2 linked regions of the Alloyangia pacifica genome follow. The protein of the gene in region 2 interacts with the protein of the main gene of each other region in a pairwise test. Links are inferred from orthologs where the notes say so. Each region holds a gene or a part of one and is shown on either strand. Other genes may lie near its edges. The genes, in order: lepA and CEW88_RS12375.

The links.
Region 1: the proteins of CEW88_RS12375 (region 2) and lepA interact in binary tests that used the Escherichia coli proteins (3 or more experiments, as listed by UniProt). The link is inferred for Alloyangia pacifica from one-to-one orthologs.

The regions. Positions count from the first base shown.
Region 1 is NZ_CP022189.1:906,453-921,824, forward strand. The notes cover bases 4,877-7,804. They hold lepA (translation elongation factor 4), read right to left. Parts: upstream 7,278-7,804; coding sequence 5,475-7,277; downstream 4,877-5,474. Other genes in these bases: CEW88_RS04355 (hypothetical protein), read right to left, coding at 4,877-5,349; CEW88_RS04365 (hypothetical protein), read left to right, coding at 7,673-7,804. In the rest of the region: CEW88_RS04325 (3-keto-5-aminohexanoate cleavage protein), read right to left, coding at 41-970; CEW88_RS04330 (GntR family transcriptional regulator), read left to right, coding at 1,221-1,961; CEW88_RS04335 (SDR family oxidoreductase), read left to right, coding at 1,958-2,725; CEW88_RS04340 (class I SAM-dependent methyltransferase), read right to left, coding at 2,742-3,401; CEW88_RS24850 (hypothetical protein), read right to left, coding at 3,627-3,764; CEW88_RS04350 (DUF4168 domain-containing protein), read left to right, coding at 4,048-4,485; more of CEW88_RS04355, read right to left, coding at 4,561-4,876; more of CEW88_RS04365, read left to right, coding at 7,805-8,005; hisD (histidinol dehydrogenase), read right to left, coding at 8,028-9,314; CEW88_RS04375 (LysR family transcriptional regulator), read left to right, coding at 9,419-10,387; CEW88_RS04380 (alpha/beta fold hydrolase), read right to left, coding at 10,580-11,344; CEW88_RS04385 (hypothetical protein), read left to right, coding at 11,527-11,892; CEW88_RS04390 (NUDIX hydrolase), read right to left, coding at 11,871-12,605; CEW88_RS04395 (DUF983 domain-containing protein), read right to left, coding at 12,655-13,047; CEW88_RS04400 (EF-hand domain-containing protein), read left to right, coding at 13,318-13,995; CEW88_RS04405 (RNA polymerase sigma factor), read left to right, coding at 14,076-14,660; and 2 more genes. UniProt on the Escherichia coli protein: Required for accurate and efficient protein synthesis under certain stress conditions. May act as a fidelity factor of the translation reaction, by catalyzing a one-codon backward translocation of tRNAs on improperly translocated ribosomes.
Region 2 is NZ_CP022189.1:2,551,023-2,566,386, reverse strand. What follows is about bases 4,603-7,522. They hold CEW88_RS12375 (zinc transporter ZntB), read left to right. Parts: upstream 4,603-5,526; coding sequence 5,527-6,519; downstream 6,520-7,522. Other genes in these bases: CEW88_RS12365 (molybdopterin-dependent oxidoreductase), read left to right, coding at 7,323-7,522; CEW88_RS12370 (response regulator), read right to left, coding at 6,553-7,155; CEW88_RS12380 (hypothetical protein), read right to left, coding at 4,877-5,113; CEW88_RS12385 (hypothetical protein), read right to left, coding at 4,603-4,691. Outside these bases: CEW88_RS12415 (DNA topoisomerase IV subunit A), read right to left, coding at 1-127; CEW88_RS12410 (SH3 domain-containing protein), read left to right, coding at 320-907; CEW88_RS12405 (SDR family NAD(P)-dependent oxidoreductase), read left to right, coding at 1,009-1,884; CEW88_RS12400 (twin transmembrane helix small protein), read left to right, coding at 1,989-2,189; CEW88_RS12395 (cob(I)yrinic acid a,c-diamide adenosyltransferase), read left to right, coding at 2,192-2,767; tuf (elongation factor Tu), read left to right, coding at 3,052-4,227; more of CEW88_RS12385, read right to left, coding at 4,440-4,602; more of CEW88_RS12365, read left to right, coding at 7,523-7,826; CEW88_RS12360 (hybrid sensor histidine kinase/response regulator), read left to right, coding at 7,823-10,381; cueR (Cu(I)-responsive transcriptional regulator), read right to left, coding at 10,385-10,777; CEW88_RS12350 (heavy metal translocating P-type ATPase), read right to left, coding at 10,774-13,263; CEW88_RS12345 (hypothetical protein), read right to left, coding at 13,363-13,788; 23S rRNA (adenine(2503)-C(2))-methyltransferase RlmN, read right to left, coding at 13,892-15,088; CEW88_RS12335 (invasion associated locus B family protein), read right to left, coding at 15,253-15,364. UniProt on the Escherichia coli protein: Zinc transporter. Acts as a Zn(2+):proton symporter, which likely mediates zinc ion uptake. Purified ZntB reconstituted in liposomes also binds and transports Cd(2+), Ni(2+) and Co(2+).

The sequences.
Region 1 (15,372 bases), 1.6 Mb from region 2 along the record:
ACGGGGGCAGTCTGGGAGCATTCCTTCGCGCAGGCCCGGCTCAGAAGCCGACGGCATCCGCGCCCTTGGTGTCGAGGATCTCGCGGGCCTCGTCCGGGGAGGCGATGTCCAGCCCCAGCCCCTCGATGATCTGCCGCGCCTTGCCAACCTGCTCGGCGTTGCTGCGCGCCAGCTGGCCGGGACCGGCCCAGAGCGAATCCTCAAGCCCGACGCGCACGTGCCCGCCCATCGCGGCGGCCATGGCGGCGATGGGCAACTGGTTCTTGCCTGCTCCGAGTACCGACCAGCGATACTGGTCGCCGAAGAGCCGGTCGGCGGTGCGTTTCATGTGCATGACGTCGTCGGGATGCGCGCCGATGCCGCCCATCAGGCCAAAGACCGTCTGGATGAACAGCGGCCCCTTCACCAGCCCCTGATCGAGGAAGTACTTCAGGTTGTAGAGATGCGCCGTGTCGTAGCATTCGAACTCGAAGCGGGTGCCGAGCGCGCCGAGCGTGGTGACGATGTGCTCGATCTGCCCGAAGCTGTTGTTGAAGATGATGTCCTTGTTGCCGACGTAGTCCCGTTCCCACTGGTGCGCGAGGTTCGGGAAGCGCTGCAGCATCGGGAAGAGCCCAAAGTTCATCGATCCCATGTTGAGCGAAGCGATCTCGGGGCGGTGGGTCTGCGCCGGGCGGATGCGCTCCTCGATGGTCATCGTCGGGGCGCCGCCTGTGGTGATGTTGACCACCACGTCCGAGGCCTGCTTGATCACCTGCAGGAAGGGGGCAAAGGCCTCGGGCGTCTGGTCCGGGCGGCCGTCGTCGGGGTTGCGGGCGTGCAGGTGCACCACCGCGGCCCCGGCCTCGGCGGCGCCGATGGCGGCCTCGGCGATCTCCGAGGCGGAGACGGGAAGATATTCGGACATCGAGGGCGTGTGGATCGCACCGGTCACGGCGCAGGTGATGATGACTTTGCGGGGCTTGGCCATGTCGATGTCTCGCCTCAGCCGCGCAGGGCGCAGGGCGCCGGCGGGCAGATCTCGTGTCGTGTCAGGCGCATTGCGGTCCTCCTCGGGGCGGGTGCCAAAGATCACACCAGATTCTGGTGACCCGAGTTCCCGTGGCAGTCAGTCCTCCCTTGCCGCGGGATCAACGGTTGCGGTCTTGCCCGTTCTGGTGTGATCTGAGATCACAGATGCAGAATGACTCGCAAAGAGTCAACGGGGAGAAACGGGAAATATGGGCGAACTTCAGGAGCGGCTGCCGGAAGAGCGGCCGCGCACGCTCTCGGAACAGGTGCATGAGACCCTGTGCGAAATGCTGCTGTCGGGGCAATTGAAACCACGCGACCGCATCTCGCTGCGCGATCTCGCCGAACGCTTGGGCGTGTCGATGATGCCGGTGCGCGAGGCGGTGAGCCGGCTCGCGGCGGGCGGGGCCTTGCTGGTCGAGCCGAAGCGCGCGGTGCAGGTGCCGCTGATGAGCGCCGAGGACTTCGCCGACCTCACTGAAATGCGGGTTCTCACAGAGGCGCAGGCCGCAAGGCTCGCCGCCGAGCGTGCCACACGCGAAGAGATCGACGACATCCTCGCGCTCGCCGACCGGTTCGAGGCGATCCTCGATACGGCCTATGGCAGCCCCGAGGCGGTGGCGGCCAACAAGGACCTGCATTTCGCGCTCTATCGAGCGGCGGGCTCGAAAGTTCTGATGGAGATGATCACCATGCTCTGGCTGAAGGTCGGGCCGATCATCAACTTCGACATCGGGGTGAAGGCGGAGGTGCCGCTGGAAGAGGAAATCGGCCGTTCGCGCACGCACCATTCGCGCACCCATCACCGTCAGCTCTGCGACGCGCTGCGTGCCCGTGACGGCGACGCGGCGGCACAGGCGGTGACCGAGGACATCCGCGTCGCGGCGGAGTTGATCCGCGCCTATGGCGCCGCGGAAATGGAAGACAGCCGTCGGAGGATCCTGCCATGAATCTGGAACTGGAGGGCGCTCGGGTCATCGTCACCGCCGGGGCGCAGGGCATCGGGCGGGCCATCGTCGAGGGCTTCGTTGCCGAGGGGGCTCGGGTGGCGACCTGCGACATCGACGCTTCGGCGCTGGCATCGCTTCCGGCCGAGGTCTGGCGGCAGCGCTGCGACGTTTCCGATGCGGGGCAAATCGAGAGCTTCATGCGAGGCGCCATTGGCGAGCTCGGCGGGCTCGACGTGCTGGTCAACAACGCCGGAATCGCCGGGCCGACGAGCCCGGTCGAGGAAATCGACCCCGAGGCCTGGGAGCAATGCCTCTCGGTCTGCCTCAGCTCGCAGTTTCACTGCGTGCGCCATGCGGTGCCGGCGCTGCGCCAGAGCGGCAATGCCTCGATCCTCAACCTCTCGTCGATGGCGGGACGGGTGGGTTTTGCCCTGCGCACGCCCTATGCCGCGGCAAAGTGGGGCGTGATCGGCTTCACCAAGTCGCTGTCGATCGAACTGGGCCGCGACGGTATCCGCGCCAATGCGATCCTGCCCGGCATCGTCGCCGGCGACCGCCAGCGCAGGGTGCTCGAGGCCAAGGCGCAGCGGCTCGGGAAGAGCTTCGAGGAGGTCGAGGCCGCAGCCTTTTCCTACACATCGCTCAAGGAATACGTGACGCCGCAGCAGATCGCCGACCAGATCCTCTTTCTCGCCAGCGCGCGGGGGCGGACGATCTCGGGGCAGGCGATCTCGGTCTGCGGCGACGGCCAGATGCTGGCTTGAGCCCGGACGCTCCGGCTCAGCTCTTCGGGCGGGCCGGGTCGTTCGCCGCGGAGGGCGCGTCGCAGCGCTCGAGCACGAGCAGGGTCATCATCCCCACCGGCGGCAGGGGGCGGCGTTCGAGCAGCTTCAGCCCCGGCGTGTCCAGCACCACCGAGATGTCGAAATCCGAATGCCAGCCGATGCGGTCGGCCAGTTTCGCGGTGTGCCGCGACAGATGCGCCATCGGGCCCTTCTTCTTGGCGAAGTGGTTGGACATGATCAGCTGCCCGCCCGGCTTCAGCACGCGCACGATTTCGCGCATGACCCGCTCGGGCTCGGGCACCACCGAGATCATGTGCATCGCCACCACCCGGTCGAAGCTGGCATCCTCGAAGCCGAGGTGTCGCGCGTCCATGCGCTGCAGCGACTCGATGTGCGGCAAGTCCATGCGCGCGACCCGGCGCTCGGCCTGGGCGAGCATCTCGGAACTGTAGTCGACCCCGGTGACCCTCATGTGTCGCGGCAGAAGCGGCAGCGACAGGCCGGTGCCGACGCCGACCTCGAGCACCCGCATGCCCTCCGCGCCGGTGACCTTACGCACCGCGGCGCGGCGGGCGGCCTGGGTGATCACTCCGAAGGTCTGGTCATAGATTGGCGCCCAGCGGGCGTAGACGGTGGTGGCGGCGCGTGGATCCAAGATGCCCTCCCTGCATCTGCGGCCCGAAGATGGGCCCTTGGGGGCGCACCATGGATCCGAAGCGGCTGAGAGGAAAGGGCTTCATCCCCCGGCACGGACCCGCATCGGCCAGGGTCGCAGCTATTTGATGCCGAGGATGCGCATGGCTTCGGACAACCTGGCGAAAGAGTGCTGATGCTCCCCCGCGGCGCGCAGCCGTTCGCCCTCGGCGCGCAGCTGCCGGACCTAGCCGAGATCCGCCTCGGACAGCTTGGGGCCCGTGTCGAGCGCAGCGCTGATCGTGGACATGTCGGCAGGACACTGGAAGGCGAAGGCGGGGGCCGCGGCCAGGGGGAGCGCCAGCACGAGGGCGGGGCGTATCATGGGGTCCTTCCTTGGTGGGCTCAGCCTCGCACGGGAAAAGGGCCGTTCACGCCGAGGTGAAAGGGCAGGCGCATGTTTGCTTTCCGGCGGCGAATGTCCGGCGGGGTTCCGCAGGGGGGATTTGACGCGCGGCTCGCCGCTGGCGGCCCGGGGCCCTCCCGGCAACTCCTTGCTCGGGCGGCCGGCTCCGCCATCGCTGCATTGCGGCGCAGCCACGGCGCCCCTAGCTCTCGAGGCAAGCCACGGGATGTTCCCGTGCAAGCACTCTGGGAAGGAGACTTCTATGACCCTCAAGAGCACCCTGCTTAAGTCGACCGTCATCGCTGCCCTGATCGCGGCCCCGCTGGCCCCGGTGATGGCGCAGACCGCAACCCCCGAGGCGCCCGCCGAAGCCCCGGCTGCCGAAGCCCCCGCCGCGCCCGCGCTGGAATTCAGCGAAGAGCAGCTGGCCGCCTTCGTCGACGCCGCCACCGAGGTCCAGGCCGTTCAGCAGGACTACATGGCACAGATCGAGCAGGTGGAAGAGCCCGAGGGCAAGCAGGCCCTGGTCGAGCAAGCGCAGGCCGAGATGGCCGATGCGGTGAACGAGACCGATGGAATGGACGTGAACACCTACAATGAGATTGGCCAGGCGGCGCAGGCCGACCCCGAGCTCAACCAGCGCATCCTCGCGATGCTGCAAGAGCGCGCGCCGGCCGGTCCCGAGACGATGACCGAGTGAACCCCCTCAACGACGGTCATCCTGGAGCCGCCCCCTCGGGGGCGGCTCTTCTTATGTGAGCTAGGTCGCCCGAGTTCATTCGGGAGCAGGCATGGGCTCCGCTGCGGGCATCGGGGGAACCTCGATCGCGCCCGCATCCGGGCTCACGAGCGCGGGCGCTGCGGGAGCGGAAAGGGCGGAGGCCGGGGCCTCCGGCGCAGGCATCTCGACCACCGAGCCCCCCGGCACCGCCTCGCTCGGCGCATCGTCGGGCACGAAGACCACGCGGCCGATCTTGCGGTTCGGGCCCCAGCTCCGGTGCTTGAGCATGCCGTCGACGATATAGAGATCCTCGATCCGGTAGGTGGCGCGGCTGCCCGCCTCGTCGTGGATCTCGATGAAGGGGTTCAGCGTGTTCTCCTCGAGCCGGAAATAGCTCGGATCGGAATGCGCTTCGAAGTCCCGCATGATCATCAGCACCTGTGAGTAATCGGTGATCCGCTCGTCGACGAAATAGGCGCAGGTGGCCTCGTAGCCCGCGCCTCCGGCGCCGAGGATCAAGGCGGGCACCCAGACCATCGGGTTGGCCATGGCCGCGGCGGCGGCCGCGCTGCCCCCCTCCAGCAGCCCCGCCGCGCCGCCCGAGGCAGCGAGCTTGCCGCCGAGCAGCGTAAGCCCGCTGGTGGCGTTGACCAGCGTGTAGAACCCACCATCGCCGCGGCGCTGGCCTGCGACTTGCGCAACCGCGCCGGTGGCCGCAGCGGCCGCGCCGGTCACCGTGTCGCCGACCAGCCGGCTTGGCCGGTAGTCGCAGATCGCGGCGGAGAGGGAGGTCGAGGAAAGCAGCAGCGCCAGCGCTGCGAGGGACGTCTTCGGTGCGGGCATCGGAAAGCTCCCATGCGGATATGCGGTGAAGAGGTGAAGGGCGAGGCGGGGCGCACGCCCCTACGTGAAAGGCCGGGGCGCATCTGCCCCGGCCTGCCATCTGCTGCGGACCCGGAAGACCCGGATCAGCTGTCCATCTTGAGTGCGGAGATGAAGGCCTCCTGCGGGATTTCGACCTTGCCGAACTGCCGCATCTTCTTTTTGCCGGCCTTCTGCTTCTCGAGCAGCTTCTTCTTCCGGGTGGCGTCGCCGCCGTAGCACTTGGCGGTCACGTCCTTGCGCATCGCCGACAGGGTCTCGCGGGCGATCACCTTGCCGCCGATCGCCGCCTGGATCGGGATCTTGAACATGTGGCGCGGGATCAGCTCTTTCAGCTTCTCGCACATCGCCCGGCCACGCATCTCGGCGCGGTCGCGGTGCACCATCATCGCCAGAGCGTCGACCGGCTCGTCGTTCACCAGGATCGACATCTTCACGAGGTTGTCCTCGCGGTAGCCGATCATCTCGTAGTCGAAAGACGCATAGCCCTTGGTCACCGATTTCAGGCGGTCGTAGAAGTCGAAGACCACCTCGTTGAGCGGCAGGTCGTAGACCGTCATCGCGCGGCCGCCGACGTAGGTCAGGTCCATCTGGATGCCGCGGCGTTCCTGGCAGAGCTTGAGCACGTCGCCGAGGTATTCGTCGGGCACCATGATGGTGGCCTTGATACGCGGCTCCTGGATATGGTCCACGGTCGACATGTCGGGCATGTCGGCAGGGTTGTGCAGGTCGCGGCGCTCGCCGTCCTTTGTGTAGAGATGGTAGATCACCGAAGGCGCGGTGGTGATCAGGTCGATGCCGTACTCCCGCTCGAGACGGTCGCGGATCACCTCGAGGTGCAGCAGGCCGAGGAAGCCGCAGCGGAAGCCGAAGCCGAGCGCCGCCGAGGTCTCCATCTCATAGGTGAAGGAGGCATCGTTCAGCGCCAGCTTTTCGATGGCGTCGCGCATGTCCTCGAAATCGTTGGCATCCACCGGGAAGAGCCCGCAGAACACCACCGGCACCGAGGGTTTGAAGCCGGGCAGGGCGGTCTCACAGGGCTTGCGCTCATGGGTGATCGTGTCGCCGACGCGGGTGTCGCGGACCTGCTTGATCGAGGCGTTGAGATAGCCGATCTCGCCCGGTCCGAGTTCCTTCACGTTGGTCATCTTGGGGCGGTAGACGCCGACGTCATCGACGTCGTAGGTGCCGCCGGTCTTCATCATGCGGATGCGGTCGCCCTTCTTCAGCACGCCGTCGATGATGCGAACGATACAGATCACGCCAAGGTACTGGTCGTACTTGGAATCCACCAGCATCGCCTTCAGCGGCTTGTTGCGGTCGCCCTCGGGCGGCGCCGGCAGGCGCTTGACGATGGCTTCCAGCACATCCGGGATGCCGACGCCGGTCTTGGCCGAGATCAGGCAGGCCTCGGAGGCGTCGATGCCGATCACGTCCTCGATCTGTTCCTTGACCCGGTCGGGCTCGGCGGCGGGCAGGTCGACCTTGTTGAGCACCGGCACGATGTCGTGGTCGGCGTCGATCGCCGTGTAGACGTTCGCCAGTGTCTGCGCCTCGACCCCCTGGGTCGCATCGACCACCAGCAGAGATCCCTCGACCGCGTGCATCGAGCGCGCGACCTCATAGGCGAAGTCGACGTGCCCGGGCGTGTCGATGAGGTTCAGCACGTAGGTCTCGCCGTCCTGCGCCGGGTATTCGATGCGGACGGTGTTGGCCTTGATGGTGATGCCCCGCTCGCGCTCGATATCCATCGAGTCGAGCATTTGCTCCTGCATGTCGCGTTCGGCGACGGTGCCGGTGAGCTGGATCAGCCGGTCGGCCAGGGTGGATTTCCCGTGGTCGATGTGGGCAACGATGGAGAAGTTACGGATATGCGCGAGATCGGTCATGATTGGCCCGATATGTAAGGCTTTTGGCGTCCGGTCAAGCCGGATCGAAGGGCAGGCGGCGCCGCCGCGCCCATCCGCGCGTGCCTCCCGCGATCCCGACCGGCGCCGCATCAGAGCAAAGCCGGTCACGTCGTTGGTCCCGGAAGGGTTCCCGGCGCCGTCCGTTGCCTTCTTCTAGCGGTAATCATCCCGCAGTGTGAACTGGCCGTCAGGCCAAGCTGGGCCGCGCCCTTCGCTGCTGCGGGCGGTCCGTCGCGCCGCTTAGCGTTGCGGAAGCGCCTGTCCAGCAACGAATCGGTGAATTGAATCCGCCGCAGGCTTCGGGCATCCTTTGGCAAATCGAGAAAGCGCGGGCGCAAGATCCGCAACGTGAAGGGCAGTAAGAGAGCAGGCGGATGAAACCGATATACTTGGTGACGATTCTGGCGCTGGTGGCGGGCTGCGGTGGCGGCTCGGGCTCGGGCCACAGATATTACGCGACGGGGCCCGTGAGCAAAGCCTGCATGAGCTCGGACCGCAAGGCGCGCAACGATGCGCTCTGCGGCTGCGTTCAGGCGGCGGCGAACGACGAGTTGCGCGGCGGCGACCAGCGCCGGGCTGTGAAATTCTACCGCGACCCGCATCAGGCGCAGGAGGTCCGCCAGTCGGACCGTCGCTCCGACAAGGACTTCTGGACCCGCTACTCGGCCTTCGTGAAGCGTGCCGAGCGGATGTGCACCGGGCTCTGAGCCCGGCGCGGTCCCTTTTGCCTCACCCGGTTGCCCGGAAGGGCCGGGGCGCCAGCCGTGCCTCGGCGCTGCGGGCGTGGCCTTCCATGCCCTCGGCGCGGCTGATCCCGGCGCTGGCACGGGCGAGCTCCGGCAGCGCCCGGGGCGACGCCTCCTGCCAGGTCACGCACTTGAGGAACTTGTGCACCGAAAGCCCGCCGGTGTGCCGCGCGGCGCGGCCTGTGGGCAGCACGTGGTTCGGCCCGGCGGCCTTGTCGCCAAAGGCCACGGTGGTACCGGCGCCGAGGAAGAGCGATCCGTAGCACCGCAGCCGCGCGCGCCACCACGGCAGATCGCGCGCCATCACGTGCAGGTGCTCGGGGGCGTAGTGGTCGGCGATCGCAGCCATGTCTTCGCGACTTTCGCAAAGCAACACCTCGCCGAGCTGCGCCCAGGCCTCGCGCGCCGCCGAGCGGTTGGGCTCGGGAAGGGTCTCGGCCAGCTGCGGCAGGCGGGCGATCACGGCTTCGGCCAGCGGGCGATGGTCGGTGGCCAGCCAGACCGGCGAGGTGCCGCCGTGCTCGGCCTGTCCCAGCAGGTCGAGCGCGACGATCTCGGGATCGGCGCTGGGATCGGCGAGGATCATCACGTCGGTCGGCCCTGCAACCATGTCGATTCCCACCGGGCCGAACAGCTGCCGCTTGGCCTCGGCGACGAACTGGTTGCCGGGCCCGGCAAGAATGTCCGCGGGCGGCAGGCCGAACAGGCCGAAGGCCATGGCGGCGATGCCCTGCACCCCGCCAAGCGCCAGCACCTCGTCCGCGCCTGCGACGTGCAGCGCGTGCAGAATCGCCGGCGGCAGCCCTTCCTTGCCCGGCGGCGAGCAGGCGATCACCCGGTCCACCCCGGCGGCGCGCGCCGTGGTGACGGTCATCAGCGCCGAGGCGATATGGGCGTAGCGCCCGCCCGGCACGTAGCAGCCGGCGCAGCCGACGGGAATCAGCCGCTGCCCGGCGCGCAGCCCGGGGCGCAATTCGATCTCAAACTCCTGCACCGAGGCCCGCTGCGCCTCGGCGAAGGCGCGGATATTGGCATGGGCATAGGCGATATCCTCGACCAGCGTCACCGGCAGGGCGCGCTGCGCCTCGGCGAGCCGCGCGGCGGGCACCCCGATCTCGCCGTCCCAACGGTCGAGCCGGGTGGCATAGTCGAGGGCCGCCGCTTCGCCCTCGGTGCGCAGCCGGGCGAGCATGATCTGCACGATGTCGGCGGTGTCGGCGGCGGCCTGCGGCGGCAGGCCCGGGGCGGGCTTGAGATGGGTCACTGTCATGGGGTGGGGGGTTTGCCTGATCTGGGGGAGTTTCGGAAAAAGTTAATCTGTGGCATGGTCGCGCCGGGCCGCGACGGGCCGCGGAATGGGTGGGGGATGGCTTTATGCTGATGAAGGGAATCAGCCTGCGCGGGCTCGAGGTTTTCGAGGCGCTTTCGGCGACCGGCTCGGTGGCGCAGGCCGCCGAGCGCACGGGGCTCAGCCAGCCGGCGGTGAGCCAGCAGTTGCGCAACCTCGAGACCGCGCTCGGGGTCGCCCTGGTGGATCACGGCAGGCGGCCGATGCAACTGACCCCGGCGGGACGCTCGTTCCTGATGCGCACGCAGGCGGTGCTCGGCCAGCTTCGGCTGGCACAGAACGAGTTGACGGTGATGGATCTGACGCATCTGTCGCAGCTCAACCTCGGGGTGATCGACGATTTCGACAACGACCTGACGCCGCAGTTGGTGACCATCCTGGCCGAGAACATGTCCCGCTGCCGTTTCAAGCTGGTCACTGCGCCGAGCCACGAGATCATGCAGTCTATGGTCGACCGCCACCTGCATATTGCCATCGCCGCGAGCCCCGGTACCGCGGTGCCGGGGGTGTTCGAATACCCGTTGGTGCACGATCCCTTCGTGCTGGTGGCGCCGCGTGGCAAGGCGCGCGAGGCGGGCAGCACCGAAGCACTGATGTCGGCCCTGCCGATGCTGCGCTACGACCGCGACCAGATGATCGGCCGGCAGATCGAGGCACACCTCTCGCGGCTCAAGCTGGACTTCGCCGAACGGTTCGAGATCGGCGCGCATCTATCGTTGATGACGTTGGTGGCGCGCGGCGTCGGCTGGAGCATCACCACGCCGCTTGGCTACATGCGCGCGGCGCGCGTGCACGACCGGATCGAGGCGCACCCGCTGCCGATCAAGCCCTTTTCCCGCACGATTTCGCTTTTTGCCGCCGCCGACTGGGCCGACCGGGTGCCGCGCGACGTGGCGCGTACCATGCGCCAACTGGTCAGCGACCTGGTGATCACCCCGGCGCAGCGCCAACTGCCCTGGCTCGAGGGCAAGCTGCACCTGCTCGATGGAGACTGACCCGGGGCGGGGCTGGGCGGGAGCGGCCATGTGGAGATTTCCGGAACATAAGCGTTTCGGAAACTAGAAGGGGCGGGCGTGCCCATGGCGCAAGTGCCTCGACGGGCGATTTGAAAAGAGGAATGCGCGGATTCGGAAAAGGAAAATCCGCGCGCGCGTCAGCCCGTCAAATGGGCAGGGGGTGCTGCACCCTCAGGCTGTGAGATCGAGGAAGGCCCGCACCGCCGCCTCGAACTCGCGCGGCTTTTCGGCGTGCAGCCAGTGGCCGCAGCCCGGCAGTTTGGCGAATTTCGCCGCCGGGAAGAGCGCGCGGATGCGGTCGCGGTGCTCGGGAAGCACGTAGGTCGACTCCGCCCCTGAAAGGAACAGCACGGGGCGCTCGAAGCGGGCGTCGATCTCGGGGAAGCCGAGAATTTTCGCCATTTCGGCCTCGAGCACGTCGAGGTTCAGCTTCCAGCGTTTCTCCTTCAGGTCGAGCGACTGGGTGAAGAAGCTGCAGAGCGTCGGATCGTCTAGCACCTTTGCCAGCTGGTCATTGGCGTCCGAGCGCTTCTCGACCCGCGCGAGGTCCACCGAGCGCATCGCGGCGATGTTCTGATTCTGGTCGTGCGTATAGGTCACCGGCGCGATGTCGGCGAAGATGGCCCGGTTCACCAGCTCGGGCCGGGTGAGCGCGAGCGCCATTGCCGCCTTGCCGCCCATGGAATGTCCCAGCACGTCGGCGCGGCCCCCGAGGCTCTCGATCACCTCGGCGATGTCCGCGGCCATGCCCTCGTAGTCGTGGCTATCCTGCCAGGGGCTGTCGCCATGGTTGCGCTGGTCCACAGCGATCACCTCTCGCTGGTCCGACAGGCGCTTCGAGATCACGCCCCAGTTGCGGGCGGAGCCAAAGAGCCCGTGAACGATGACGAGCGGTGGTTGGTCGGTGGCGGAGCCGTGGCGGATCATGTTCAGCATGCGCCCTGTCTAGGCTGCGGGCGGGGCACGGAAAAGGCCAAAACGCATGGGGCGGCGGGGGGGCGGCGGGCGAGCCCCCTTCAAAGGTGGTCGGCCAGCCCTGCCGGCGGAAATCGGGCGTCTCCGCTCCCGCGACGCGGCGGCCGCTTGCGCGCGGGCACCAAATGCCCGAGATTTGCGCCATGGATCAGACCCCCAAATTCGGCGCACGGCTCATGCCGCTTTTCGAGAGCCGCCTCGGCCTCGGCAAGGGCAGCTTCGACAAGCGCGCCCGGCGCGCGGCGCACCGGCTGCCGCGATGGGCCCGACGCGACCTTGCCGCACTGCGCGCGGCGCAGGGGATGACCGAGCATCCCAAGCTCGCCATGCGGCTCGACACGCCGGCGCTGGACCGGGCCGAGGCGCGCATTGCGCGCCATCTCGAGACGATCGACGTCCAGGCCGAACGCAGCCATTGGCGGCTCGGCGTGCTCGCGGGGCTGATGTTCAACCTCGCGCTCTTCGCGGCGCTGCTGGCGGCGGTCTACTACCTTCTGATCCGCAACTGACGCTTTGGACGGCTTTCCTCGGGCGATCCCGGGGCCCGGCCGTTGAGCCGCAGGAAGAGGCTTTCCTCGTCGTCGTTGCGGAAGAAGGGCACCGAACTTGGCGCGCGCCGGTCGGTGACCCGGGCGGCGACCTCGGCCAGCACCACCTCGGTGATGAAGGGCAGGTCGAAGCCGCGCACTTCGTCGAGCGGCACCCATTGCAGGTGCGACAGCTCGTCCGATGCGGCGGAGAAATCATCGGGATCGGATTTCAACGCCTCGGCATCCACCAGAAAGAAGCGCGCGTCGAAGCGGCGCGGGCGGCCCGGCGGGGTAATGGCGCGGAAAACGAACTGCAGCGCCGAGGCCGAGGGGCGGTGGCCGGTCTCGGCAAACCCCTCCCAGCCGTCGGGCGGGGTCGGCCATTTGCCGGGCCAGCCCAGCACCTGCCCGGTCTCTTCCCAGAGCTCGCGGATGGCGGCGGCGGCCAGCGCCGGACCCCGGCCCGCGGGCGCGTCCTCGTCCAACCGTGCGGCGCAGGCGGCGGGCAGGGGGGCGGCGAGCTTCACTTCGGCGTCGGCGGCATCCACCGCGCCGCCGGGAAAGACGAACTTGTTGGGCATGAAGGCGGCCGCCGCGCCGCGCTGCCCCATCAGCACGCTCGGTCGGCTGTCGCGGTCGCGCAGCACGATCACCGTGGCTGCGTCGCGGATGGCTGTCTTGTCGCTGCTCATGCGCATTCCCCTGCGTCTTTTCTATGCCCTGCGGGGGAGGCGCCCGGTTTCAGTGGGCGCGCGCGAAGCCGTGCATCTCGCGCGCCCACTGGAAGCCGACGATCGCCCCCTTCAGTCTGGGCAGAAGGTAGAGGGAAAGCCCGATGCAGCCAATAAGGAAGATGGTGATCAGGATCAGCGGCTCGGGCCGCCATGTGGTGAAAACCCAGAGCAGCGAGGGCGCCATGATGTGGCCGACGATGAGGATGGTCAGATAAGCTGGGCCGTCGTCGGCGCGGTGGTGGTAGAGCTCTTCGCGGCAGACCGGGCAATGGTCGCGCACCTTGAGATAGGAGCGCAGGATCGGGCCGTTGCCGCAATTGGGGCAGCGGCAGCGGAAGCCGCGCCAGACGGCGGGCCAGGTCTCGCGCTCGGTCTCGCGCTCCGGAGACATGTCGGTCATGGGATGCACCTTGGAAGTCATTCCCCAAAGGTGGCGCAAGCCCGGCCTCATTTAAAGAGGACAGGAGCGCGCAGCGGCGGGATGTCGCAAAGGGGTCTGGCGGATACAGGTTTTGCCGCCGCCGCGCCGCGACAGGTCTCCTGGAAATCAGGCCGCCGAAAAAATCTTTCAGAGGTGCGACGGAAGCGTCCGGCTGCCGCGTGAAAGATTGTGATCGGACGGCAGACACGCCGCCGGCAAGAGACGCGATGCAATGAGGAGATCGCAGCGATGACCCGCATGACCAAACTGATGACCGGTGCCGCCCTCGTGGTTCTGGGCTCGGCGAGCCTTGCCCTTGCTGCAAGCGACGCCAAGCCGATGGGCCCGCGGGGTGACCGCCCGGCGCCGATGACGCGGATGTTCGAAACCTTCGACACCGACGGAGATGGCTCGATCAGCCGCGAGGAATTCGCGGCGCATGGCCCCGCCGCGGGCTTTGCCGAGGCCTATGCCGGGGCCGATGCGGATGGCAACGGGACGCTCGAGGGTGACGAACTGATCGCCTTTGCCGACCTTCGCAAGGCCGCCCGCGAGGCGCAGCGGCTGGAGATGCGCAAGGCGCGCATGCAAGAGCGCATGCTCGAGCGCTTCGACGCCGACAAGGACGGCAAGCTGACCCTCGACGAGATGCAGGCGCAGGGCCCGATGGGCTTCTTCGACCGCTTTGACGCCGATGAGGACGGCCAGGTGAGCCAGGACGAGCTGGCCGCTGCCGCTCCGATGCGCCACGCGCAGCGCGGCATGGGCGAAGGCCAAGAGGGTGACCGGAGAATGCGCCACGAGGATGACCACCGGCAATGGCATGGGGAGCGGGGCGGGGTTCACGGCGGCCCGGGCATGAAGCGCGGACCGCGGGACGGGCATGGCCCGCGCGGCGACATCATGCGGGACTTCTGGCAGTACTGATGGGCCGAGGGCAGGGCCGTCGCTTCGGCCCTGTCCTTGCGCGGTCCGGCACTTCGGGCTAGCGCAAGAGGATGGACCGGATGCCCTATGACGCGATGAACGGCGAAAGCGACGAGGCCTTGCTCGCGGCCTACGCCGCGGGCGAGCAGGCCGCGGCGGGCACGCTGGTGCAGCGTCTGGGTCCGCGCGCCTTCGGCCATGCGCATCGCATGCTTGGCGACAGGGCCGAGGCCGAGGACGTGGCGCAGGAGGCATTGCTGCGGCTCTGGCGGGCGGCACCGGGATGGCGCGAGGGCGAGGCAAAGGTCTCGACCTGGCTCTACCGGGTGGTGTCGAACCTCTGCATCGACCGCCTGCGCAAGCGCCGCGGCGGCGCGGTGGACATCGATGACATTGCCGAGCCCGCCGATCCCGCGCCGGGTGCCGAGGCGACCTTGCAGGGGCGTGCCCGGGTGGGCGCCCTGCAGGAGGCGCTGAACGCGTTGCCCGCGCGGCAAAGGCAGGCCGTTGTACTGCGGCACCTCGAGGGACTTTCGAACCCGGAGATCGCCGGGATCATGGACTTGGGCGTGCGCGCGGTGGAAAGTCTCACGGCGCGGGGACGCAAGGCGCTGGAGGGCCTGCTGGCCGGGCGGCGCGCAGAGCTGGGGTATGACGATGACTGATCAGCGCAGGAAGGAAGAGGGCACACTGGCGTCCTTGTTCGAGGCAGAGCGGCAGAACGCCCCGGTGCCGTCCGGCGACTGGATGGCCCGAATGGAGGCGCTAGCGCGCGCCGAGCAGCCCGCAGCGCGTCCGGCCGGGACCGCCGCACCGGCCCCCCGTCGCCGCGCCGGCTGGCGCGAGGCGCTGCGCGCCTTCGGCGGCTGGCCGGCGGTGGTCGGGCTCGTCGCGGCCTGCGCAACGGGGGTCTGGATCGGCATCGCCTCGCCGGAGACGATGACCGCGCTGATCACCTTGGACAGCAGCAGCCAGCTCTCGGCCCTCGATCCGGCGAGCGGCTTCGACTACGCGATGTTGGGACTTTGATAATGACGCAGGACAACTCCCAGATGCCCGGGCCGAACAAGGGTCGGCCCTCCGCGGCACCGAAGCCCGCGCGCGCGCCGGGCTGGATGCGCTGGTTGCTGCTGACCTCGCTGGCGCTGAACCTCGCGGTGGTCGGCGTTGTGGCGGGCGGCCTGCTGTGGCACGGGCGGCCCGAGCATGGTGGCCCGCCACGCGGGCGCGACTTCATCACCCCCTATACCGAGTCCTTCTCGCAGGACCAGCGGCGCGAGCTGGGGCGCAAGCTCTTCCGGTCTTTCGAGCGCAAGCAGGGGGATCGGCCGCGCCCGGCGCCCTTTGGCGATTATCGCAGCGCGCTGTCGCTGCTGC
Region 2 (15,364 bases):
CGTCTGGCAGCGCCCGGTTCATGATCGTCGAAAGAGCATAAGTCAGATAGCGCTCGCCGATCGCCCGGCGCAGAGTTTCTGCCACGTTACGAGGGTTCATGTTGGGGTCATCGACGATATCATTCATGCATATTGTGATACCCGCGCTGAAAAGCGCGGGCAAGCGATCCCCATCGGGAAATCAGCCAGGGCGCCAAATTTCCCGAATTCCGCTTATCCGAGACGCTGAAATCAACTATGGTGTGTATGGCGCCGAGTATTTGAGCGGCGCGTTTGCGGCCCTTTTCACCCAGCCCTTTCCTGTACGGGAGATTTCAGCATGAAAAGTCTGATGGTCACGACCTTTGCCGCGCTCGGCTGGGCCTGGTACGCATTGTCCGGCGGCGCGAATTTCGAGCCCGGGGCGCACTCCGTCGAACTTCCCAACCTGCTTGCCTGGGGCTTCACCAGCCCGGCGGCGCCGCGTGCGGCCTCGGCTTCGATCGCCAGCGCGCAGACCGCCCCGGAGGTCACCCGCGCCAGCACCGCCTCGCTGGCCGATATTTCCGCCCCCGATTCGCCGCAGCCCGCGGTGACCAAGGTGTCGGCGGAGGCGATCGACGTGTCGCTCGCCGCGGTCCCTGCGCAGCCGATCTCGGCCAGCTTCGAGCCGGAAACCGCGGTTGCCACGCCTGCGGTCGCCTCCGCCGCTGCGACTAATGCGATCTCCGCGGACCTGCGCCGCGTCACCGGCACGCGGGTCAACCTGCGCCACGGACCCGGCACCGGTTACTCTGTCGTCGGGCAGCTCGCCGAAGGTGCCAAGGTCGAGGTGCTCTCGGACCCCGGAGACGGCTGGGTGAAGCTCCAGGCCCAAGGCGGCACCGCCGGCTGGATGTATGACGCCTATCTGAGCGCCGCCAACTGAGCGGCGCCAGGCCCGGCCGCAGAACCCGGCGGCCGATTGCAGCCCGCCGCTGGCTCGCCTATCCCTGCAACAAATAGGCAAGGCAGCACGGCGGGGCAGGCATGATGGCGCAGACAGAGGCGCAGGGTGGGGCAGGGACCCCGCGGAAAACCATTCTCATCACCGGCTGTTCCTCGGGCATCGGCGAAGCTGCCGCCCGAGGTCTTCGCGCGCGGGGCTGGCGGGTCTTCGCCAGCTGTCGGCGCGAGGAGGATTGCGCCCGCATGCGGCTCATGGGCTTCGAGAGCCCGCGGCTCGACTACACCGACGAGGCTTCGATGGCGCAGGCGCTGGCCGAGGTGCTGGCGGCGACAGGCGGCACGCTCGACGTGCTCTACAACAACGGCGCCCATGCCGCACCCGGGGCGCTGGAAGACCTGCCCACCGGCGCCCTGCGCGAGATCTTCGAGGTCAACCTTTTTGGCTGGCACACTCTCACCCGCATGGTGATCCCGGTGATGCGGGCGCAGGGCCACGGTCGCATCATCAACTGCTCCTCGGTGCTGGGACTCGTGCCGATGCCCTGGCGCGGCGCCTATGTCTCGACCAAGCACGCGCTGGAGGGGCTGACGGATGTGCTGCGCCTCGAGATGTCGGACACGCCGATCAAGGTGATCCTGCTTGAGCCCGGCCCGATCACCTCACGCATCCGCGCCAATTCTGTTCCGCATTTCGAACGCTGGGTGGACTGGCAGGCCAGCCCGCGCCGCACGCAATACGAGCGCTCTCTGCTGAAGCGGCTCTACGCACCATCGGGCGGCCAGCCGGATACCTTCGAGCTGCCGGGCTCGGCGGTCACCGAGAAGCTCATCCTCGCGCTCGAGAGCGACCACCCGGCGCCGCGCTACTACGTGACCACCGCGACGCACATCATGGGCACCCTGCGCCGCCTGTTGCCGACCCGGCTGCTCGACGCGCTGATCGCCCGCGCCCGGTGACGAAGGCGCCGCGACGGGTGGCGCGCTAAGGTCGCAGCCGCGCCGGCTTCGCTTTTGGGCCCGAAGCGGCTATGTGGGGGCAAAGAGGATAGGGAGGCTGCGCAATGCAGAAGGATCCGCTGTTTCTGGTCGTGGCCGTCGTGATGATGGCGGTCGTGGGCATCCTGCTCTTCGGCATCGGTTCCTTTGCCAAGGGCGGGGCCTTCAACAAGAAATACGCCAACAAGGCGATGCGCTGGCGCATCATCGCGCAATTCGTCGCGGTGCTTCTGATCCTGCTTTTCGTGTTTATCCGGAGAAGCTGACGATGATCGTGCTCAACAAGATCTACACCCGCACCGGCGACAAGGGCGACACCGCGCTGGTCGATGGCACCCGGGTGCCGAAATACTGCGCGCGGGTCGAATCCTATGGCACGGTGGACGAACTGAACTCGGTGGTTGGTCTCGCGCGGCTGCATGCGGAGGGGGAGCTCGACGCTGCGCTGGCGCGGATCCAGAACGACCTTTTCGACCTCGGCTCTGATCTCGGCCGCCCCGACATGGCGCGCGACGCCGAGGCCGGCTACCCGGTGCTGCGCGTGACGCAGGCGCAGGTCGAACGGCTCGAGGCGGAGATGGACGCGATGACCGCCCAGCTCGAACCGTTGCGCAGCTTCGTGCTGCCCGGGGGCTCGCCGGCCTCGGCTTTCCTGCACCAGTGTCGCACCGTCGCCCGCCGCGCCGAGCGCCGCGCGGTTGAGCTGGCGGCTTCGGAGGAGGTGAACACACATGCGGTGAAATACCTCAACCGGCTTAGCGACTGGTTCTTCTGCGCCGCGCGCATGGCCAATGAGGGCGGCACCGCGGATGTGCTCTGGGTGCCGGGCGCGCACAGGGAGTAGCGGACGGGGGCTCTGCCCCTCCTTAGGCCTGCGCCCAGGTCATCCCCGGGATATTCGGCCCCGGGCGAAGGCTCCGGCGAGCTCGGACTTGGCTTTTCGGGCGCGGACTCTGCCCTGGCGACATGCCGGTTGAGGGCCGGGCGCGCGAAAGCGTGACCGAATTAGCGCGGCTTTGAGGCTGCAGATATCAACAGACGCTTGATTTTCCGCTCCCGACCCAATAAACGGCCCGCGATGCGAAACCGGGTCGCAGTCGACCCCCTAGAGGTGAGACGTCTGGAAAGATGGCAAAGGAAAAGTTTGAGCGCGGCAAACCGCACTGCAACATCGGCACGATCGGTCACGTTGACCACGGCAAGACCACGCTGACCGCAGCGATCACAAAGTACTTCGGTGACTTCCGCGCGTACGACCAGATCGACGGCGCGCCGGAAGAAAAGGCACGCGGCATCACGATCTCGACCGCGCACGTGGAATACGAGACCGACGCGCGTCACTACGCGCACGTGGACTGCCCCGGCCACGCCGACTACGTGAAGAACATGATCACCGGCGCGGCGCAGATGGACGGCGCGATCCTGGTTGTGAACGCAGCTGACGGCCCCATGCCGCAGACCCGCGAGCACATCCTTCTGGGCCGCCAGGTGGGCATCCCCGCCATGGTCGTGTTCATGAACAAGGTTGACCAGGTCGACGACGAAGAGCTGCTCGAGCTCGTCGAGATGGAAATCCGCGAACTGCTGTCGGCTTACGACTTCCCGGGCGACGACATCCCCGTCATCGCCGGCTCGGCTCTGGCCGCGATGGAAGGCCGTGACCCGGAAATCGGCGAGAACAAGATCCGCGAACTGATGGCGGCCGTGGATGAGTACATCCCGCAGCCGGCACGCGCCGTGGACCAGCCGTTCCTGATGCCGATCGAAGACGTGTTCTCGATCTCGGGCCGCGGCACCGTGGTCACCGGCCGCGTGGAGCGTGGCGTTGTGAACGTCGGCGACGAACTGGAAATCGTCGGCATCCGCGACACCAAGAAGACCACCTGCACCGGTGTGGAAATGTTCCGCAAGCTGCTCGACCGCGGTGAAGCCGGCGACAACATCGGCGCCCTGCTGCGCGGCATCGACCGCGAAGGCGTTGAGCGTGGCCAGGTTCTCTGCAAGCCTGGTTCGGTCAAGCCGCACACCAAGTTCGAAGCCGAGGTCTACATCCTGACCAAGGAAGAAGGCGGCCGTCACACGCCGTTCTTCGCGAACTACCGTCCGCAGTTCTACTTCCGCACCACGGACGTGACCGGCACCGTGACCCTCCCCGAGGGCACCGAGATGGTCATGCCCGGCGACAACCTGAAGTTCGCCGTGGAACTGATCGCCCCGATCGCCATGGAAGATGGTCTGCGCTTCGCAATCCGCGAAGGCGGCCGCACCGTCGGCTCCGGCGTCGTGTCGAAAATCATCGAGTGATGCGCTTCGGCCCGGTCCCCGGACCGGGCGGGCATTGCGAAGGGGCCGCCCATCGGGCGGCCCCTTTTCGTTGGCCAGTTGTTGCACGCCGTGGCCGCCCCTGCGGCGCCCGGATCATGAACCGGCACATGAAAAGGCCGACCCGCGAACGGACCGGCCCTCGCGCCGCGATCGGCGCATCTGGGGCTGCGGAGGCCGCAGCCCGGAGTGGCTTATTGCTCTGCCTTGAACTGCAGCGACTTGATCAGCGCGCGGGTCACGCCGGCTTTCTTGGCGGCGCCGCCGTCGGTGTTCTGCAGGGTGCCCGCGACGGCCACCAGCTGCTCGGTGCTCAGCGCCGAAAGATCGGTGCCGGGCAGCGCGCTTTCGATGATGTTGGTCGCGTTCGCAGCGGTGGAGGCCGCAGATGCTGCACCGGTCAGGGCTGCGGTGGCGATCAGGGCGGAGGTGATGAGGGTTTTCATGGGAGGATCCTTCCGTAACATTTTGAGCGGCATTCTTCGATGCCATTTGGGGAGGCGCCGAGGCGCTGGGGACTGTTGCCCCGGGGAGGAGCGGGTCGTTCAGATCGGACGGCCCGCCGTATCCGTCACGCGAGGTGTCGCGTGAAGGGGGAAGCGAGGGCGCGTGGGAGGACGCGCCGCGCCGCTCACTGCAGCGATTTGATCAGGGCCTCGCCGGTGCCGATCTTCTGCGCGGCGCCGTCGACGCGGTCCATCGCCTGGGCAACCGAGACGATCTCGGCGGCGGTCAGACCCGACAGTTCTGCCTGCGGGATCAGGGACAGGATTTCCCTCTGTGCGGCAGCGGAGGTCGAGGTTGCTGCGGAGGCAGCGCCTGTCAAGGCAGCGGTGGCGATCAGTGCGGATGCGATGAGAGTTTTCATGACGACATTCCTATTTCTTGCGGTTGATTGCGGTGGCGTCAGGCGTCGCCGCATCCCTTCTTGCGTCGGGGATGAGGAGTAAATCGTTGTTCTGAGGACATTTATCAAATCACCGGATTGCTCACGGCTGATCGCGAAATCGTGGGCTTGAAAGTGAGCGACCGGCTTCCCACAGGGAGGGAACCTGCAAATTTTCTGAGGAAATGAACTGAGGGGTTTAGTTTCAGGCGCAGATTTTTTGTGAACTAAACTTAAAAAACCCTTGGGTTTCCAAAAAATCACCAGGCCCTGTGCGTTTTTGAACAGCCTGGATCGACGCCCGGGCCCACCCGGTGGAGTCCTTGAAATGGCGTCGAATTTCCGCGCAACCGGGGGCGCTTGTCCTTTGCCTGATCCGGTGTACTTTCTGGCCCATGCAAGAGCTTGTCCCACACCCCGAAAACCTGATCGAAACCGGATTCGTGCTCTCGGGGCCGGACCGTGGGCGGCGCCTGCTACCCCCAGAGGCCCCGGAGGTGTTGCGCAGCGACACGCTGGGCTGGGTGCACCTGCGCGCCGCGCATCCCGATGCGCCGGGGTGGATTGTGGATAACCTCTCGTACCTCGACCCGACGATCATCGACGCGCTGGTGGCCGAGGAAACCCGGCCGCGCATCACCCGCATCGGCGACGGGCTCATCGTCATCCTGCGCGGCATCAACACGATCGAGGGGGAAGACCCCGAGGACATGGTCTCGATCCGCCTGTGGATCGACGAGAACCGCATCGTCAGCCTGTCGCGCCGAAAGGTGCGGGCGGTGGAGGACATTGCGCAGGCGCTCGAACTGGGCAGCGGTCCCGAGGATTGCGCCGCGTTCCTGTCGCTGCTGGTCGAGCGGCTGACCTACCGGATCGAGGCCTTCTGGAGCGGCATCGAGGACGAGGCCGACCAGCTCGAGGAGGACGTGCTCGAGGAGGGGCACGAGGCGATGCGCCAGCAGCTGGTCGAGTTGCGCCGCCGCGCCATCATCCTTCGGCGCTACCTGCTGCCGCAGCGCGACGCCCTGCGGGCCTTGCAGGGCAGCCATCCGGACTGGCTTGAGATCGACGATCTGCGTCAGCTCGAGGAGGAGCTGGATGCGCTGGAGCGGGTGGTGGAAGATGCCGACGCGATGCGCGAGCGCATGGCGCTGGTGCGCGACGAGCTGGCAGGGCAGCTCTCGGACCGGCTGAACCGCAACATGTACATGCTGTCGGTGCTCTCGGCGCTCTTCCTGCCGCTCGGCTTCCTGACCGGGCTCTTCGGGATCAACGTCGCGGGGATGCCGGGCGCAAGCGAGCCGGTGGCGTTCTGGTTGTTCTGCGGCGGACTGCTGATCGTCGTCGCGCTGCAAATGCTGATCCTGCGCAAGCTGCGCTGGATCTGAGGTCCTCCACGCCCGCGCCGATCTCGGGCGTGGTCAGGCCAGGTTGAGTTCCTTGGCGATCATGGCCGCGTGGGTGCGGTTGCGCGCCTCGAGCTTGCGGCTGAGGGTCTTCACGTGCAGCTTTATCGTCACTTCCTGCAGGTCGAGATCGCGGGCGATCTCCTTGTTGGACTTGCCGGCGCAGAGGCCACGGAGCACCTCGCGCTCGCGCGGGGTCAGCTCGGCGGCCTTGCCGTCGGGAACCTGGGTCATGAAGCTATAGGGGGCAAAAACCTCGCCCGCGGCCATCACCTGCGCGGCGCTGACAATCGTCTTGGAGGGCAGGGTCTTGGGAATGAACCCCGCCGCGCCGGAGCGAATCGCCGCCTGGGCGATGTCGGCCGTCGCGGTGCCCGAAAGCAGCGCCACGGGCACACCCGCGCAGGCCTCGCGCATGCGGTCGAGCCCCGTGAGGCCGGACATGCCGGGCATATTGTAATCTAGCAGGATCAGGTCGAAGGAAATGCCTCGGTCGACAAGCGCGATCGCCTCGTCCAGCGTTGCCGCAGTGTCCACGTCATCGATACCCTCCGAGCGCAGGAAGGCGGCAATCGTTTCTCGGACGAGGTCGTGGTCATCGGCGACCAGAATACGCATATGTCCTCCGGGTGCGGCCTATGCCACAAGCGATTTCTGGCGCAAAATTATTACCGGTTGGTTTCGCTAACTGGTTCGGTCACTCGCAATATGGTAGCTCTTTGCGCTTGGGTAACTGGCTCGTATGATATTGAGCGGCAATAAGGTTCGCAAGGAGGTTGAGCGTCATGTTCCGTTGGGTAGCTTGCTGTGCGTTTTTCCTTCTCAAGACCGTTCCGGCGTTTGCCATTTCGCTCGAAGCGCCCCAGGGGCCGGTGCTGCTGACGGTGACCGGCGCGGTGCCCGTGACAAACGCTCCCGAGGGCGCCCAATTTGATTTGCACATGCTGGAATCCATCGGGACCACGACCTTCACCACTGCCACCATCTGGACCGAGGGAGCGCAGCGCTTCACCGGCGTGTCCCTGCACGATCTGGTTCAGGCGCTGCAGGTGACCGAGGGGTCGCTGCGGGCGGTGGCGATCAACGAGTATTCCGCCGAAATTCCGCTCGAGGACGCGGTGCCGGAGGGGCCGATCATCGCCTGGGCCCGCAACGGCTCGCTGATGAGCGTGCGCGACAAGGGGCCGCTCTGGATCGTCTACCCCTTTGACGACTATCCCGAGTACCGCAGCGAGATCATCTTTGCGCGCAGCATCTGGCAGCTCAGCCGGATCGTTATCGAGCCGTGAGCGCCGCAACCTCCTCCGACGAGGGCAGTAGCCTTCCAACCCGCAAACGCTGGGCCGCGCTGAGCGCGCCCTTTATCGTTTTGTGTCTCGCGGCCTTGGTGTTGCTGACGGTCGATGCCGCCCGGCAGATCCAGGGGCTCGCCACCGCCAATTCGGACAATGGTCAATGGTCGCTGGCGCAAATGGAGGTGGAATTCAGCCGCCTGCAAAGCGAGCTGGACCGGCCCGTCGAATATCTGCGGATCGAAGAGTTGCGGTTGGCCTTTGATATTTTCTTCAGCCGATACAAGACCGTTTCGCGGGGCGCGCTTTACGCCGGCATCGTGAATACGCCGAGCGCGCAGCAGCCGATGGAGACGGTGAGATCCTTTCTCGACCGGGCCGTGCCATATCTCGATGGCCCCGACAGTGGGCTCCTGGCTGCGCTGCCGAAGCTGCGCACCGAGGCCGAGCAGGTGCGGCTCGCCGTGCGGGAAGTCTCGCTCTCGGGGGTGCGGGCCTTCTCGGCGGCTTCGGACATGCAGCGGCGCAAGGTGATGAATTCGCTCGTGCGCCTCTCGGGCATGGCGCTGATCCTCGTGCTGGCGCTGGCGCTCGGCGTCGTGGCGCTCTGGCAGCTGATGCATGTGGCGCGCGACCAGGCGCAACGGCGGGCGAAGGCAAACCACCGGCTCGAGGCGGTGGTCTCCACCGCGCTCGACGGGATCGTGGTCACAGATCGTGACGGGGTCATCCTGCAGTTCAACGGTGCGGCGGGCTGTATCTCGGGCCATGACCGTCGGCAGGTGCTGGGCCAGCGCGTCTCGACGCTGCTGTTTCCGAAAGACAGCGAAGAGGCCAAAGGTCAGGGCCTTGGACGCCACGCAGGGCGCGGGCGGGTGCGGTGCGAGGGCGTGCGGGCCGATGGCAGCCGCTACCCGATGGAACTCTCGGTGACCGAGACCGAGCACGAGGGCGATCTGCTGCGGGCGATCTACTTCCGCGATATCACCCGCGACATCAGCGCCGAGGAGGAGCTGGTCGAGGCGCGGGACCGCGCCGTCGAGGGGGAGCAGGCCAAGGCCCGCTTCATCGCGATCATGAGCCACGAGATGCGCACCCCGCTGAACGGGATGATCGGCGCGCTCGAGTTGCTGAGCGAGACCGAACTGGGCCGCGATCAGCGCGAATACCTGCAGATCCTGCGCCGCGCCGGCGACGTGCTGCTGCAGCACGTGAACGACGTTCTCGACCATTCGCGGCTCGAGAACGGGCGGTTCAGCTTCGCCCGCACGCCCTATTGCCCGGTGGACCTGGCGCGCGAGGTTGTCGACGTGCTGCGCCCCACCGCCGCTGCGCGGGGCAACATGCTGCAGGTCCGGCTGCCCGATGAGGCCGTCCCGCTGCTGATGGGTGACCGGGCGCGGCTTCGGCAGGTGTTGGTGAACCTCGTCGGCAATGCGATCAAGTTCACCGAGAACGGCGAGATCCAGCTCTCGCTCTTCGCCCTGTCGGAGGACGGGAGGTTGACCTTCGAGGTCGACGATAACGGCATCGGAATTCCGCAGGACCAGCTCGAACGCATCTTCGAGGATTTCGTCACGCTCGACTCCTCCTACATGCGGGCCGCCGAGGGCACCGGGCTCGGCCTTGGCATCGTACGGAGGCTGGTGCGGGCCATGGGGGGCGAGGTTTCGGTCGAGAGCGATCCGGGCGAGGGCACGCGGTTCCATGTCTCTCTGCCCGCCGAGCGCGCGCCGAAGAAGACGGTGTTGACGCAGCCGGTCGAGTCCATCCCCGAGATGGCCCCTTCGCGGGTCCTCGTGGTCGAGGACAACCCGGTGAACCGCCTCGTCGCGACGGCCATGCTGCGCAAGATGGGCCATTCGGTGTCCGAGGCGCATGACGGCGCCGAGGGGCTGCGCATCGCCGCGACAGAGCGCTTCGACATCGTGCTGATGGACATTTCCATGCCTGGTCTCGACGGGGTCGAGACGACGCGGCGCATCCGCGTCGGCGGCGGCGCCAACGTCGAGACACCGATCGTCGCACTCACGGCCCACGCGTTGCCGGCCGACGTGGCGCGCTTCCGCGATGCTGGCATGAGCGCCACGCTGACAAAGCCGATCACCTGGCGCGCGTTGGCCGAGGTGATCTCCGGCCTCGCGCCGAGGGCGGACAGCAGCACCGACCGCTCCGGCACCGGCGCGGATGGCCCACCAGGGACGGCCGAGGATGTGCTCGACGACGTCGCGCTCGGCGCGGCGGCAGAGTCGCTCGGGCCCGAGCTTTTCGCCACCCTGCGCGACCGTTTCCTGCAGGAAACCGAGACCGGCCTCGCCGGTCTGGCCGAGGAGCTGGGCGCGGGGATCGAGCCCGAGCGCTACGCCGAAAAGGTTCACCGCATCGCCGGCTCCGCGGCGGTCTTCGGCGCCAGTGCGCTGCACCGGGTGCTGCGCCTTCAGGAGGACAGGGCGCGCGCGGGTGCGCCGCTGCCTCCGGACAGCCTGGACGTGGTCCTGCCGGTCTGGCGCGCCACGCGCACGGCGCTGCTCGGGCTGGAGCTTCAGGACTGAAGTTCAGCCCTGGCTGCGGGCAAGGTCCGTGAGGATCGGGCAATCCGGGCGGTCGTCGCCGTGGCAGGCCTGGACCAGATGCGCAAGCGTGTCGCGCATCTGCTGAAGCTGGGAAAGCTTCTCGTCGATCTGCGCCAGATGCTCCTCGGCGATGTGCTTCACCTCGGCGCTGGCGCGGCTTTCGTCCTCGTAGAGGGCGAGCAGAGCGCGGCAGTCCTCGATGGTGAACCCGAGCGCGCGGGCCCGTGCCAGGAAGGCCAGCTTGTGCACGTCCCGTTCGGTGAAGGCGCGGTACCCGTTGCTGCCGCGGTGTGGGGTCACGAGGCCGATGTCCTCGTAATAGCGGATGGTCTTGGGCGGCAGCCCGGCGCGGATCGCGACGTCTCCGATGTTCATACGTGCGCCTCCTCGTGGCTGTGGCCTTGTGCCCGGTGCGGGCGGGTCTCTGGCGGCATGGCGGGGACCAGCCGTCGCAACCGCAGCGCGTTGCTCAGTACGAAGACCGACGAAAGCGCCATCGCCCCCGCCGCCAGCATCGGCGAGAGCAGCGTGCCGAACGCCGGGTAGAAGACACCCGCCGCCACCGGGATCAGCGCGACGTTGTACCCGAAGGCCCAGAAGAGGTTCTGCCGGATATTGCGCAGCACCGCGCGGCTGAGATGCACCGCCTCGACCACGCCTTTCGTGTCACCCGAGACCAGAACCACGTCGGCGCTTTCGATGGCGACATCCGTGCCGGTGCCCATGGCGAGACCCACCTCGGCCTCGGCCAGCGCCGGGGCGTCGTTGATGCCGTCCCCGACGAAAGCCACGGCGCCATGCTCATCGCGCAGCGCCCGCACCGCGTCGCGCTTGCCTTCGGGCAGCACCTCGGCCTCGACGTGGTCGATGCCGAGCTCGGCGGCGATGGACCGCGCCGTGGCGCGCGTGTCGCCGGTGATCATCGCGGTCTTGAGCCCCATCTCGTGCAGTTTCGCAACCGCCGCCCTGGCCCCCGGCTTGACCTTGTCGGCGACGGCCAACGCCCCGGCGATCTGCCCATCGACCGCAACCAGCACGGGCGTCTGCCCGGCACCGGCGATCTCGTCATGCGCGGCGCTGAGCGGGCCGAGATCTATGCCCTCGCGCGCCATCAGTCGGGCGGCGCCAACCAGGATGCGGCGGCCGTCCACGGTGGCGCTGAGACCATGCCCCGCGATCGCCTCGACGTCCTCGGCCTTTGGAAGGGGGCCCTCGGCGGCGCGCTCCAGCGCCCGCGCGATGGGATGCTCCGAGCTTTGCTCGGCGCTGGCGGCAAGGCGCAGCACCTCGGCCTCGGCGAAGCCCGGCGCGGCGGTTTTGCGCACGAGCTCGGGGCGGCCCTCTGTTAGCGTGCCGGTCTTGTCGAAGGCGACGATGCCGACGCTTTCAAGCCGCTGCAGCGCGTCCCCCTTGCGGAAGAGCACACCCAGTTCGGCCGCCCGCCCGGTGCCCACCATGATCGAGGTCGGCGTGGCGAGCCCCATGGCGCAGGGGCAGGCGACGATCAGCACCGAGACCCCGGCGACCAGCGCGTAGGTGAGGGCGGGGGAGGGGCCGAAGATGAGCCAGGCCAGGAAGGTCAGCGCAGCCACGGCCATGACCGCCGGCACGAACCAGATCACCACCTTGTCGGCGAGCGCCTGGATCGGCAGCTTGGCCCCCTGCGCCTCTTCGACCATGGCGATGATCCGCGCCAGCATGGTGTCTGCGCCGACAGCCGTCGCCCGGAAACTGAGTGCGCCCGCGCCGTTGACCGTGCCGCCAACGACCGTGGCGCCCTCGGATTTCTCGATGGGCACGGGTTCGCCGGTGATCATGCTTTCATCGACGTAGGAGCGCCCGGTGAGCACCTCGCCATCGACTGCGATGCGCTCGCCGGGGCGGACATGCAGCACATCGCCCAGCGTTACGTCGGCAATCGGCAGCTCGGTGATCTCGCCGCCGCGCTCGACCCGCGCGGTTGAGGGTTTCAGCCCGACCAGCCGCTTGATCGCCGCCCCGGTGCGGCCCTTCGCCCGCGCCTCGAGGAATCGACCGAGCAGGATCAGCGTGACAATGACCGCCGCGGCCTCGAAATAGACCGCCCGCGTGCCCTCGGGCAGCAGCCCGGGCAGGAAGAGCGCGACGGTGGAATAGAGCCAGGCCGCCAGCGTGCCGAGCGCGACCAGCGAGTTCATGTCCGGAGCGCCCTTGAGCAGCAATGGCAGGCCGATCTGGTAGAAGCGCCGGCCCGGCCACACGAGCACGGCGGTGACCAGCACGAACTGGATGAACCAGGCGCTGGTGGTGCCGATGGTCGCGGCGATCAAATGATGCATGCCGGGGATGAAATGCCCGCCCATCTCCATCAGGAAGACTGGCGCTGTCAGCGCGGCGGCAATGATCAGGTCACGCTTCAGCGCCGCCTGCTCGGCGGTCTTGCGCGCCGCCTGTTCGGCGCTGTCGTCGCTGGTGAGGCTGGCCTTGTAACCCGCCCCCTCGACCGCGCGGATCAGCGCGGCAGCCTCGGCGGAGCCCGCGAGCAATTTCACCTCGGCGGTCTCGCTGGCGAGGTTCACATTGGCCGAGAGCACACCCGGTACACCCGCCAGCGCCCGCTCCACACGCCCCGCACAGGAGGCGCAGCTCATCCCCGCGATGCCGAGGCGCAGGGCAGCCTCGCGCGCCGGGTAGCCCGCCTTGTCGAGCGCGGCGCGCAGGGCAGGGACGCCGGCGCTGCCCTCCACATGCGCCATCTTCGTCGCGAGGTTCACCGAGGCGTCGGTGACCCCCTCGACCCCCGCGAGCGCCCTTTGCGCGCGTCCGGCGCAGCCGCCGCAGGTCATCTTCGTCACTTCGAAGCGCAGGCTGTCTTGGGCCATGGCGCGACTCCTTCCAATACTGGTCGGCTCCCTACATAGGGGTTCCAGTCACTGGAAGGTCAAGGGGCCCAGTGTCGCATTGTGCGATGGAGGCAGCGGTCAGTTGAGCGAACACTCCAGCCGCCTGCGGCATTCCTCGCAGAGCAGCGGCAGGCCGACCCGCTCGGCGGCATTGGCGAGCGGCAGGATATGCGCCGGCAGCACCAGCATGGCGGCCTCGGCCAGCGCGAGGTCGCGGTCCTGCTCGGTGGCGGTCATGACGAAACGCGCGATCGCGCGCTCGTCGTCCGAGACGCCCAAGGCGTCGGTGGGCAGAATCAGCGGCCCGTGCCAGCCGTGGCGGGTCAGGATCTCGGCGAAGTCCCCGAAGGCGCGCAGGCAGGAACGCGCGCGGCTGAACCCGAGCGCATCGCGCAGCTCGAGCTGCGCAGTGGCCTCGTCCGCCTCGCGCCAGAGCCGCAGCAGCTGTACCACCCGCGTTTCCGCGGGGCGCAGAGCCACCCGGTCGAACCGTTCATGTCGCATGGAACCTCTCCCAGCCAGTCGCCCCTGAAGGGCCGTCGATCCGGGCTGTCCCGAAGACGGGACTGGCTGGGTGAGGTAATCCTGATTGTTTAAATCAGGTAAGTCAAGCCGCGCCGCCGAGGCCAGTCTCGGCCTCGATTTGCTTGCGCGATTTGCGGGCGCGTTCGGTGGCCGATTTCAGCTGGCCGCAGGCGGCCATGATGTCCTCGCCGCGCGGGGTACGGATCGGCGAGGCGTAACCTGCCTTGTAGATGATGTCGGCGAACTGCTTGATCCGCGGCCAATCCGAGCGCTGGTAGGGGGCGCCGGGCCATTCGTTGAACGGGATGAGGTTGATCTTGGCGGGAATGCCCTGGATCAGCTTCACCAGGCGGCGCGCATCGGCATCGGTGTCGTTCACGTCCTTGAGCATCACATACTCAAAAGTGATGCGCTCGGAATTCGACAAGCGCGGATACTCGCGAAGGGTGTTCAGCAGCTCTTCGATGTTCCAGCGCTTGTTGATCGGCACAAGCTTGTTGCGCACCTCGTCGGTGGTGGCGTGGAAGCTTACGGCCAGCAGGCAGCCGATCTCTTCGGCGCATTTGGCGATCTCCGGCACCACGCCCGAGGTCGAGAGGGTGATGCGGCGGCGCGACAGGGCGATCCCCTCGCCGTCCATGGCGATCTTCATCGCGTCGCGCACGTTGTCGAAGTTGTAGAGCGGCTCGCCCATGCCCATGAGCACGATGTTCGACAAGAGGCGCGGCCCGCTCTCGCCGGTGCCTGTACCGGGTTCGGGCCACTCGCCGAGGTCGTCACGTGCTAGCATGACCTGGCCGATGATCTCGCCCGCGGTGAGGTTGCGTACCAGTTTCTGCGTGCCGGTGTGGCAGAACGAGCAGGTCAACGTGCAGCCCACCTGGCTCGAGATGCAGAGCGTGCCACGGTCTTCCTCGGGGATGTAGACCACCTCGACCTCGTGTCCGCCGGCGATCCGCACGAGATACTTGCGGGTGCCGTCTTCCGAAACCTGTTTCGAGACGATCTCGGGCAGGTCGATGGTGAACTTGTCATCGAGCAGCGTCCGGTAGTCCTTGGCGAGGTTGGTCATCTCGGCGAAGTCGCGCACGCCCCAGTGATAGACCCACTGCCAGATCTGACCCACACGCATCTTCGCCTGCTTCTCTGGCGTTCCGGCCTCGATCAACGCGGCGCGCAGGGCGTCGCGGGTCAGCCCGACGAGGTTCAGCTTGCCGTCTTCCGGCAGCTTGCGGGGGATCGTCACCACGTCCTGGGTGATCGGCGCGCTGGCAGTCATCACGTCATCCTCGGAAAAAGAAGGCCTCTCCATACAGGATTCGGCTGCAATAAGTCAAAGGGAACGCGCAGGCGCGTTCCCTTGAAGAAGCTCATCTGCGGATGGCCCCGGAAAAATTCAACAGACCTGCGGCCTTTCGGCCCCGAGGGCGACGTGCCTGCGGCTCAGCCGCTGCAGCGCTTCTGGGCGTCTTCCACCGCGGCCGTGAAGCCGAGCAGCGAGAAGGTGTCCTTGGTCTTGGTGCCGCGGCTCGAACCGGCGCTGAGCACCGCGTCG